DNA from 2 places in the Bradyrhizobium sp. USDA3010 genome. Region 1 is predicted to be linked to the other one. Evidence: predicted binding sites of a transcription regulator. Region 1 holds the regulator's gene; the other holds the start of a gene.
What was found. The regulator LexA, encoded in region 1, represses DNA repair genes until DNA is damaged. The targets are predictions, from matches to a motif close to TGTTCNNNNTGTGTTCNG.

Region 1 (4,821 bases):
CATGCCATCCACGTGACATCGACGGATGACGTGGCGAGGGCTCTGACTGCACTTGGTCTTGAACATTTGGATTGAAGGAGCTCCGAGCGTGGCCCTGATGCCGGTTGCCGATGCCCTGTCCGCTGTCCTCGCCGGCGCCGAACCGCTGCCGGAGGAGATGGTCGCGCTCGATGCCGCCTACCACCGCACCCTGGCGCGCGACCTCGCCGCCCGGCGCACCCAGCCGCCGCAGCCGATGTCGGCGATGGACGGCTATGCCGTGCGTGCGGCCGACGCTGGTGATCTGAAGGTCCGGCTCAGGGTGATCGGCGAAGTCGCCGCCGGCCGGCCGTTCGAGCGCACGGTCGGCGCCGGCGAAGCGGTGCGGATCTTCACCGGCGGCGTGATCCCCCATGGCGCCGACGCCGTCATCATTCAGGAAGACACCGCCGTCGACGGCGACCACATCACGATCACGGAGCTAGCTGCCGCCGGACGGCACATCCGCCCGGCCGGCGTCGATTTCCGTGAAGGCGACGTGCTGCTCGCGGCCGGCAGCCGCCTCTCCGATCGCGCGCTGTCGCTGGCGGCCGCCATGAACCATCCGGAGCTCGCGGTGCACCGCCGTCCCAAGGTCGCGGTGCTGGCGACCGGCGACGAGCTGGTGATGCCGGGCTCGACGCCCGGCCCCGGCCAGATCGTCTATTCCAACGGCTATGCGCTGCGGGCGCTGGCGCGCGCCGAAGGTGCCGAGACCGTCGATCTCGGGGTTGCCGCCGACACGGTGGAAGCCACCACCGCCGGCATCCGCCGGGCGCGCGAGACCGGTGCCGACATCCTGATCACGACCGGCGGCGCCTCGGTCGGCGACCACGACCTGGTCAAGCAGTCGCTGGAGGCCGAGGGCGTCGAGATGGCGTTCTGGCGGATCGCGATGCGGCCCGGCAAACCGATGATGCATGGCCGGCTCGGCGCGATGCGGGTGATCGGCCTGCCCGGCAATCCGGTGTCCTCCTATGTCTGCGCCTTCCTGTTTCTCGTGCCGTTGATTCGGGCGCTGAGCGGCCGGAAAGCGATTCACCATCGCCGCGCGAGCGCATTGCTCGGCCGCGACCTCACCGCCAACGACCAGCGCGAGGACTATCTGCGCGCTCGCCTCGAGGAGCGCGAGGACGGCACGCTGATCGCAACGCCTGTCACGCAGCAGGACTCGTCGCTGCTCGGGAATCTCGCTGCGGCACGGGCACTTCTCGTGCGTCCGCCGTTTGCGCCTGCCGCCGTCAAAGGCAGCGAATGCGAGATCCTGACGCTGCCTGAGTGACAGCGCAGTTTGGATCGCTTGAGCGCTCACCGGATGCGTTCACCGGAAATTAAGTGGTTGCGGAACACATATCGAACATATAGTGTCCGTTCATGATTTGTTTCGAGTACTGGTGTGTACAAATGGGAGGCCGCGAGGGAGCGCTTGTGATGAGCACCGTGCTCCTGAGGTCAGGCCCCGCCTGAAAAGTCTCGGAATCGAACGACGCTACCAACCGGGGGAATACTCGAGATGCTCACGCGCAAACAGTACGAACTTCTGCGTTTCATCAATGAACGTCTGAAAGAGGCCGGCGTACCGCCCTCCTTCGACGAGATGAAGGATGCGCTCGACCTGCGCTCGAAGTCCGGAATCCACCGCCTGATCACTGCACTGGAGGAGCGCGGCTTCATCCGCCGCCTGCCCAACCGCGCCCGCGCCATCGAAGTCATCAAGCTGCCCGAGCTCTCGGCCGGCGGCGGCAACGGCCGCCGCGGCTTCACCCCGAGCGTCATCGAAGGCACCCTCGGCAAGCGCACCAGCACGCCGCCGATCGCCGAGGACGACGGCAACCGTCCGGTCGCGGTCCCCGTGATGGGCCGGATCGCTGCCGGCACGCCGATCGAGGCGCTGCAGACCCGCAGCCACACCATCAGCGTGCCGCCCGACATGCTCGGCTCCGGCGAGCACTATGCGCTGGAAGTGCGCGGCGACTCGATGGTCGACGCCGGCATCCTCGACGGCGACATGGCGCTGATCCAGCGCAACGACGTCGCCAATACCGGCGACATCGTGGTGGCGCTGATCGACGAGGAGGAAGCCACCCTGAAGCGCTTCCGCCGCCGCGGCGCGTCGATCGCGCTGGAGCCGGCCAATACCGCCTATGAAGTGCGCATCCTGCCGCCGAACCGGGTCCGCATCCAGGGCAAGCTGATCGGCCTCTATCGCAAATACTGATGGCGGCAAGGAACGAGCGACACATCGGATCGTTCCTTGAATGATAGCGTAACGTGCGGCCTACCCGATGCGCTCCGATACCTCTCACGCAGCGTCGCGTGTTTGTGATCGGGAGCGTTGGGCGACCAGTCGTACAATCGCCCAGAAACGAGGAGACACTCGTTCGCTATCGTCCACTCTGGTAGAGGCCCTATGCCTCAAGGAGAGGCACGGGTCGCTACCTCGATTTGAGGAGCCATCCGATGTGTGACTATAGTCTGCACGCCGTGGCGTCGCGCCCCGCCATTGTTGGAGAGACGCTGATCACCACGACTTTCCGCGGGACGTCGACCCGCGGCTTTGCTTCGGAGACCGATCCCACTGTCGCGGTCTGCATGCTGCCGGGCACCGAGCTCGCTTTCGCCGAGAACGTTCGCTACGACAGCCGCTGGATCTGGACCAAGACGATGAACTTCCGCGTCGGCGTGTTCAACGAAGTCGAGCCCGACGTTCCCGATCGCCATCATGACGCGGTCGAATTCCCCGACGGCAGCCATGTGCTGGTGACCCAGCTCGTCGAGGGACAACGCGTCAGCGTGCTGCAATTGCCGGCACTGCATCCGCCGGTCGAGCAGAAGCCGAAGGTTGTGGAGCGGCGGCCCTCCGCATTTGCGTCGCTGTTTTTGGGTTGAACGCATCGTCGCCGCGGAATGAGCTGTCCGGCGGCGGGTGACCTAAGCGATTTCGAGCGACCCCGGACGCCGGGTTCCGGGGCGCGGCTGGAGAATTGCGTCGGCGCGCGCCTTGGCGCATCATCGGGCACGGAGGACGTGCGTGGTGGTCGACAAGGTCACATGGCAAAAGGCCGGACGCGTCACGGAGCCGGGCCGGTATATGTTCCGGTTCGGCTGGCTGACGGTGACGGCTGACGACCTGAAGGTCTGGGAGCAATTCCCCGAGGCTTCCTTCACCCTCGTCAAGAAGCCCGACGCCGGCCCCGACTCCGACGAATACCACCTCGGCCTGTTCGAGCTGCCCACCGGCACCTCGCTCGATCCGGGCTAATCCTCGGCCTGCAAATCGGTCTCGGCCGGCGTCGTATCGACGGCGGGCCGCGGCGCGCTGGCGGGCGTGCGCAGCGTCGTCTCGCTCTCGCTATCGCCGGGAACCGCCGGCGACCACGGCCGGTCGATCCCGCCGGGCTTGACCGCATCGATGGCATAGCCGTCCCTGATGCGCCGCAGCACCAGCGCGCCGTGGCGCCGCAACCGCTCGGCATCGATCACCGAAGCCGCGCAATCCTTCGGCGCCGGACGCGCGCTCACGATCAGCGCCGCACGCTCGCAATCGTCGGCCAATGCCTCCGGCCGGCTCGCCAGCGCGACGAAGGCGCCGCGGGGACCTTGCGTCACGCAGCCGCTCGGATCGCAAGAGACACCCTCACCGAGCGATGCGTCGGTGGCGATCCGCGCATCGGCATCCGCCGCCAGCCACTCCTTCACGAGAAAGGCATCCTTGGCGCTGTGCATCAGATGCAGCCGCCCGTCGCCGCCCCGCACCGCGACGTTGCGCCCGTCGGCAGAGACCAGCACGTCGGGCTGCGGCACCCGCACCGCCCAGACCGAAGCCACCACCAGCAGCATCGCACCCGACCAGCGCAGCGGCGAACGCAGCAATCCGAGCAGGATCAGCCCGGCGCTCGCCAGGATCATCGGTCCGACGCCGAACGCCGCCATCCGACCGACTGCGCCGGGGAGCGCTGCGACCCATTGCGTCACCAGGATCATCCAGTCGATGCCGAACCCCATGATCGCCCAGAACACGCCGTCGAAGCCGAACGGCATGGCGAGCAGCCCGAGCAGGCCGGCCGGCATCACGACCGCCGACACAACCGGCATCGCCGCAAGGTTCGCCAGCAGCCCGTAGGGCGTCACGCGATGGAAGTGGAATGCGGCGTAGGGCGTGGTCGCGAGCCCCGCCACCAGCGAGGCCAGCATCAGCATCGTGAGCTCACGCCCGCCCCACAGCGCAAGGCGCGCGGTCGCCGAATGATCGGGCGACGCCAGCAGGTTCGGCAGCCCGATCTGCACCAGCGCCACCAGCCCCAGCGTCGCCGCAAACGACATCTGGAAGCTCGGATGCACCAGCGCCTCCGGCGCGATCGCGAGCACGATCAGCGCCGCCACCGCCAGCGTGCGGAAGGTGATCGCGCGGCGGTCGACGATGACAGCGATCAGCACCACGGCCGTCATGAAGAACGACCGCTGGGTCGCGACCTCCGCTCCCGACAACAGGAGGTAGAACGCCGCTGCGACAAGCGCAGCCGCCGCCGCCCATTTCTTGATCGGGTGTCCGGCCGTCAGCGCCGGAAACAGCGCAAGCAGCGCGCGGATCGTGAAGAACACGACGCCGGCGACCACGGCCATGTGGTAGCCGGAAATCGACAGCACATGGCCGAGCCCCGAGATGAACATCGCGTCGTTGACGGGCGTCGTGATCGCATCGCGCCGGCCGGTGAGCAGCGCCGTTGCGATCGCGCGCTGATCGCCATCGAGCGTGGTGCGGATGCGTGCGTCGATGGCGTCGCGCAAGCCCTGCATGAAGGC
Region 2 (4,821 bases), on a different contig from region 1:
CCCGATCGAGAGCGTCCCCTCGGCGATTGTCTCGGTGGCGTCCTCCGATGCCTCGGGAAGACGCGCGTCATCCTCCTCCTCGGTGGCGGAGGTTTCCGGATCGACGTCGCTCGTGTCGAGCGTCAGGTCGTCCTGAGGCAGATTGGACTTTGCACTGCGCCGCGCCTTGGGATCAGCCTTGGGGGCCGGCGTCGGACGCTCGGGAGAATCGTGAACCATGGGCCGTAAATTAAGCGCTTGGGCGACCGGTCGCCAGCGCTGGCGGCGCAGGAAAACAACCCCGATTGCAGGGCGTTACCGGCCCAGCGCGGCCGGCCGGGCCGGGTCGGTAACACATTGTTAAGACTGATGAGCGGGCCGCTAACCGGGCTTAACAACCCTTTAACTTAAAACTCTCGATAAACCTTAGCGAAAAAAGTGGAATTCCGTAACCACGCCGGCCCTGGGCCTGCGGGCTGCGGCAGTTGCGTGTGGAGAGTACCCATGACCCGGTTTGTTGCGCGTGCGCTGGCACTGATCGTCGCAGGCTGGACGACCTCGGCGGCGTCGGCCGACCTCAACTACGGCTCACCCTATACCGTCTATCAGCCGCTCAATGCCTACAGCTGGGCCGGGCCCTATCTCGGCGGCAACGTCGGCTACGGCTGGGGTTCGGTCGAGAACAACCCGACCAAGCCGTCCGGCTTCGTCGGCGGCGTGCAGGCCGGCTACAATTTCCAGAACGGCTCGCCGTGGGTGTTCGGCATCGAGGCCGATATCCAGGGCACCACCGCCGACGATCGGTTCGCGCCCTGGAAGTTCTCCAACCCATGGTTCGGCACCGTGCGCGGCCGCGCCGGCTATGCGGTCAACAACGTGCTGTTCTACGCGACCGGCGGTCTCGCCTTCGGCGAACTGCGCGGCGAGACGTTTGGCATATCGGAGTCGCATACCAATGCGGGCTTCACCGTCGGCGCCGGCGCCGAAATGGGCTTTGCCCCGAACTGGAGCGCCAAGATCGAATATCTCTACGTCGATCTCGCCAACAGCAACTTCACGATCACCGGCGGCGCGCCGAACGGCTACAGCTTCAGTCTGGTTCGCGCCGGCATCAACTATCACTTCTGAGAACAAGAAAACGTCTGACATCAACTCCCGGCCGCGCCTCGCGCGGCCGGGTTTTTCTTTTGTGCTGATCGCTTGGACATGACGCGTGGAGCGTGCGCGCGGCAGCGTCCGCGAATCCAGTCGGTGAGCCGCACGCAGCTGATATGCGGGCACCGCCAATCGCGTCCGCATCATGCAGAGGATCATGCAGCGGGCGCGAGCCACGCGCCCGGCAATCAACTCACACGCAACGCTTCATTCGCCGTTCATCGCGAGCTACGCACCGCGCGCGCCCGTCATGAAACCACCAGGTTGACCGCCTTCGGGCCCTTGCCCTTCTTGTCGGGTTCAACCTCGAACGTAATGCGCTGTCCTTCAGTCAGGTCCTTCAACCCTGCGCGCTCGACAGCTGTGATGTGAACGAACACATCGCGGCCGCCATCATCAGGCTTGATGAAGCCGTAGCCACGCTCTCCGTTGAAGAACTTGACTGTCCCAGTCATGGCCATCGGGAAACTCCTCCCCCGTATTGCTCCACCGCTACGCGCACGCCGCGTAGCGGTTGACCGACATTCGCTTGTCGGAAGCTTGGCCACCTGAACAGGCCGGCGTCACGCCGCCGGTCCGCCTGGATTTATTTCGGCCTTGTCACTCCGCCGCAACCATTCGCGGAAGCGGAACGTAAAGCCAGTCGTAACAGGATGAGCATAATACGGTTCCGCGCGCGTTGCCTATGCTCAAATAGAACTTTTCAGTGGTGCTACCGATCAAGGTTTAGGCGTTTCGAGTCTGAAGCGTCCGGCGCCGCCTTGACCAAGCGGTCTCTCGAGTTCGGGCAGGATGATCTTCAGTTCGCCCGCCAGCGTCCACGGCGGATTCACCATCAAAAGCCCGGTGGAAACGAGGCCTGCGCCGGTTTCTTGCGGCGCCACACTGAATTCCAAACGCAAGCATTTGCCCGCGGGCCGACTGCTTGCTGTCGCTGCAGCGACGCTGCGCGCGAGCTCGTCGGTAGCTCTCCGGGTTTTTACGGGGTACCACAAAAGATACGTGCCGGTCGGCCACTTCGCGAACGCTTCGGTGAAGGCACTCGCCAGCCGCTCGAACTCGTCCTTCGCTTCGAATGGCGGATCGATCAGCACCAGGCCGCGCCGTTCGTTCGGCGGCACGAATGCGGGCAGTGCCATCCAGCCGTCGAGATCGACGACGCGCGCCTGCGCATCGCGTCGCAATGCATCGATCAATTGCTTGCGCGCCACGGGCTCGATCTCGCAGGCCGTCATGCGGTCTTGCGGACGCAGCAGCGCCCGCGCGATCAACGGCGAGCCGGGATAGGCTTTCAGCTCGCCTCTCGGATTGAATGCTCTGACGATGTCGAGATAGGGCGCGATCAGCGGCAACGCCTTGTCGGACAGCCGCGCCTGCATCAGCCGCGCTATGCCGGTCAGCCATTCGCCGCCGCGCTGCGCTTCGCTCGACGTCAAATCATACAGGCCGGCGCCGGCATGGGTGTCGATGACGCGGAACGGCGCCTGCTTCTCCTGCAGATAGGTGAGCATGCGCACCAGCACGATGTGCTTGATGACGTCGGCAAAGCTGCCGGCATGAAAGGCGTGACGATAGTTCATGCGATGACGCTGCGCTCCAGAGGGTGCGCATGTTGTACTGCGTCATGCCCGGCCTGTCCCGGGCATCTATGCCTTATCTCGTTAGTTTCGTGATGGCGTCCATGGCCGGGACACTCGGCGCGACGACGTGCGTCTGCCCGGCTTGACGCGGACGGGACTTCAGCCGCCGCGAACCGGCGGCATCAGCACCTGATCGCGGCGGCAGGCGCGGCGATCGATTTCCTCGCAGGAACGGAATTGCAGATCCTTGCTGAGGCAGATCCGCACCTCGCTGAGCCGCTTGCTGTCGCAGGTCACCGAGATCGCGGAGTTGCTGAGCCCCGGATTGGTCTTGATGAACGCCGTCTCCAGCTCGTCGGGCGCGATCGTCTTCGGCTCCGTCAATTGCAGGAATTCCTCGGGGATCTTCACCGCGGCGCGGGCCTTGCGGATGGCTTCGAAATAGGCGCGTTCGCCGAGGCCGGAGCAGGTGCCGTGCTTGTCCCACTCGTTGTAGATCAGCCCGGGCGCCGGCATCAGGTCGAGCATCGAGGTCATGATGCTGCGGGCGAGGCGGGGCGAGGGGCGCTGGCAGTATTCCGGAAAGCCCCGCTCATATTGCGGCCACAGCCCGTGCACCACGAACGAGTACGGCCGTCCGCCGCATTGCGCCTGGGTGCCGCGGCCATTGTTGCCGCGCTCGCTCGCCGCCTCGCAGAACGAAGGCGACCACGACAGCGACAGCACATAGAAATCGAACTCGCCGGGCGCATTCTGCCGGCGATCCTGGGCCGAGGCCCCCATCGCACCACACAGAACAAAGGCAATTGAAATCAGAAATCGGGAAATTGTGACCAACCGAGGCATCAAACGCTCCCTCACGCGACCATTCAGAACCTAGCAGGCCGCTAGAACATTTCAAGAACAAAAAGCCGCCGGCTGAGCGGCGGCGGCTTCCGTTTTGACCAAACTGGTCGGAGATCAGGGCCGGGCGGCCTTGCAGGACGGGTTATAGGCCCAGTTGCGGTCAAGCCCGGCGACGCACCATTCGACGCCCTGGCTAAGGCCGGCAAAGCCGCCGTCCTCGATGATCGAATAGTGCACCTTGCGCACCTTGCCGTCGCTCAACATCGCATCACCCGAGCAATAGCGGCGCGGAATGTTATCGGACTGCCAGGGGCGGAACGCGGTCTCATGGATCCGGCTGAAACCGGTGATCACGAGCGGCGAATTCCAGAAAGTGGCTTCCTTTTCGTGGAATTGATCGCTGATGACGTTCAGGGCCCTCTCGCAGGGTGCCACATTGCCGTCATAGCGCGGGCCGGACAGCCAGAAATTCAGTTCGAACGGATTGGCGGCCTGAGCCGTGCCCCCGAACGCCAGAAGGCCGACCACGAGCGCGGCGCCGAGGCCAAGCGTGTGGCTGAGTTTAGTGGGGGAGTTGAACAGGTTGCGCATGGGAATCCACCCGATGATCAGATGCGGCGGACGGTGCCGTGAAGCCCCGGCAAGGTCAAGTGCAGCGCGGCAACACCTGCGGAGAAGTCCACCTCCAGCAGCGGGCTCGTTCTTTCCATGGTCGCCGTCGCACTCTATGTTGGTCGCAAGCGAAATGGAGTCTGCGATGCGAAGGAAATTGGCTGCGTGCCTGGTTGCCGTTTGCGGGATGCTGGCCGTTGGTCCGGCGCGAGCCGACTGGATGCAGCCGGTGCCGCCGTTCAAGGGCAATGATACCGGCGGTATCATCGCCTATACGCTGGCGGCCCAGACCGACGCGCGGCAGCTCGCCGTCGATCACTGCGCTTCCTACGGCAAGGTGGTCAAGTTCCTTGCGGTGCAGCGCTACCCGGGTGGCTATCTCTCGTTCGCCTGCCGCTGGGTGCCCTACGGTTCGGCCCAGAGGCCGGTGCGCACACTCTACTGAGCGCACTCCAAATCCTTCGATCGTTCAGCCGGGAGCTCACCGCATGACCCGACAGCTTGCCTTGCTTGGTTCTGCTGTTTGCCTTGTCCTGTCCACTGGCGCGGCCAGCGCTGTCGACCTGCCGATCCGCAAGGCCGGTCTGTGGGAGATGAAAATGGTGCGCACCGGCGGGCCGATGCCGGAAATCACCATGCAGCACTGCAC

Region 2: AC066Y_RS36480 (ribonuclease T2 family protein) is a predicted target of LexA. The motif match lies at 3,603-3,620, and genes of this name have one in related genera.

The regions. Positions count from the first base shown of each region.
Region 1 is NZ_JBWJZD010000002.1:477,916-482,736, reverse strand. It holds gene AC066Y_RS05345 (HAD family hydrolase) at 1-75, shown strand, start outside; gene AC066Y_RS05340 (molybdopterin molybdotransferase MoeA) at 89-1,300, shown strand; gene lexA (transcriptional repressor LexA) at 1,532-2,236, shown strand; gene AC066Y_RS05330 (hypothetical protein) at 2,479-2,907, shown strand; gene AC066Y_RS05325 (hypothetical protein) at 3,053-3,280, shown strand; gene AC066Y_RS05320 (ComEC/Rec2 family competence protein) at 3,277-4,821, opposite strand, start outside.
Region 2 is NZ_JBWJZD010000039.1:17,255-22,075, forward strand. It holds gene uvrC (excinuclease ABC subunit UvrC) at 1-219, opposite strand, end outside; gene AC066Y_RS36465 (outer membrane protein) at 484-1,107, shown strand; gene AC066Y_RS36470 (cold-shock protein) at 1,383-1,595, opposite strand; gene AC066Y_RS36475 (23S rRNA (adenine(2030)-N(6))-methyltransferase RlmJ) at 1,854-2,714, opposite strand; gene AC066Y_RS36480 (ribonuclease T2 family protein) at 2,874-3,560, opposite strand; gene AC066Y_RS36485 (hypothetical protein) at 3,675-4,151, opposite strand; gene AC066Y_RS36490 (hypothetical protein) at 4,318-4,617, shown strand; gene AC066Y_RS36495 (DUF3617 domain-containing protein) at 4,661-4,821, shown strand, end outside.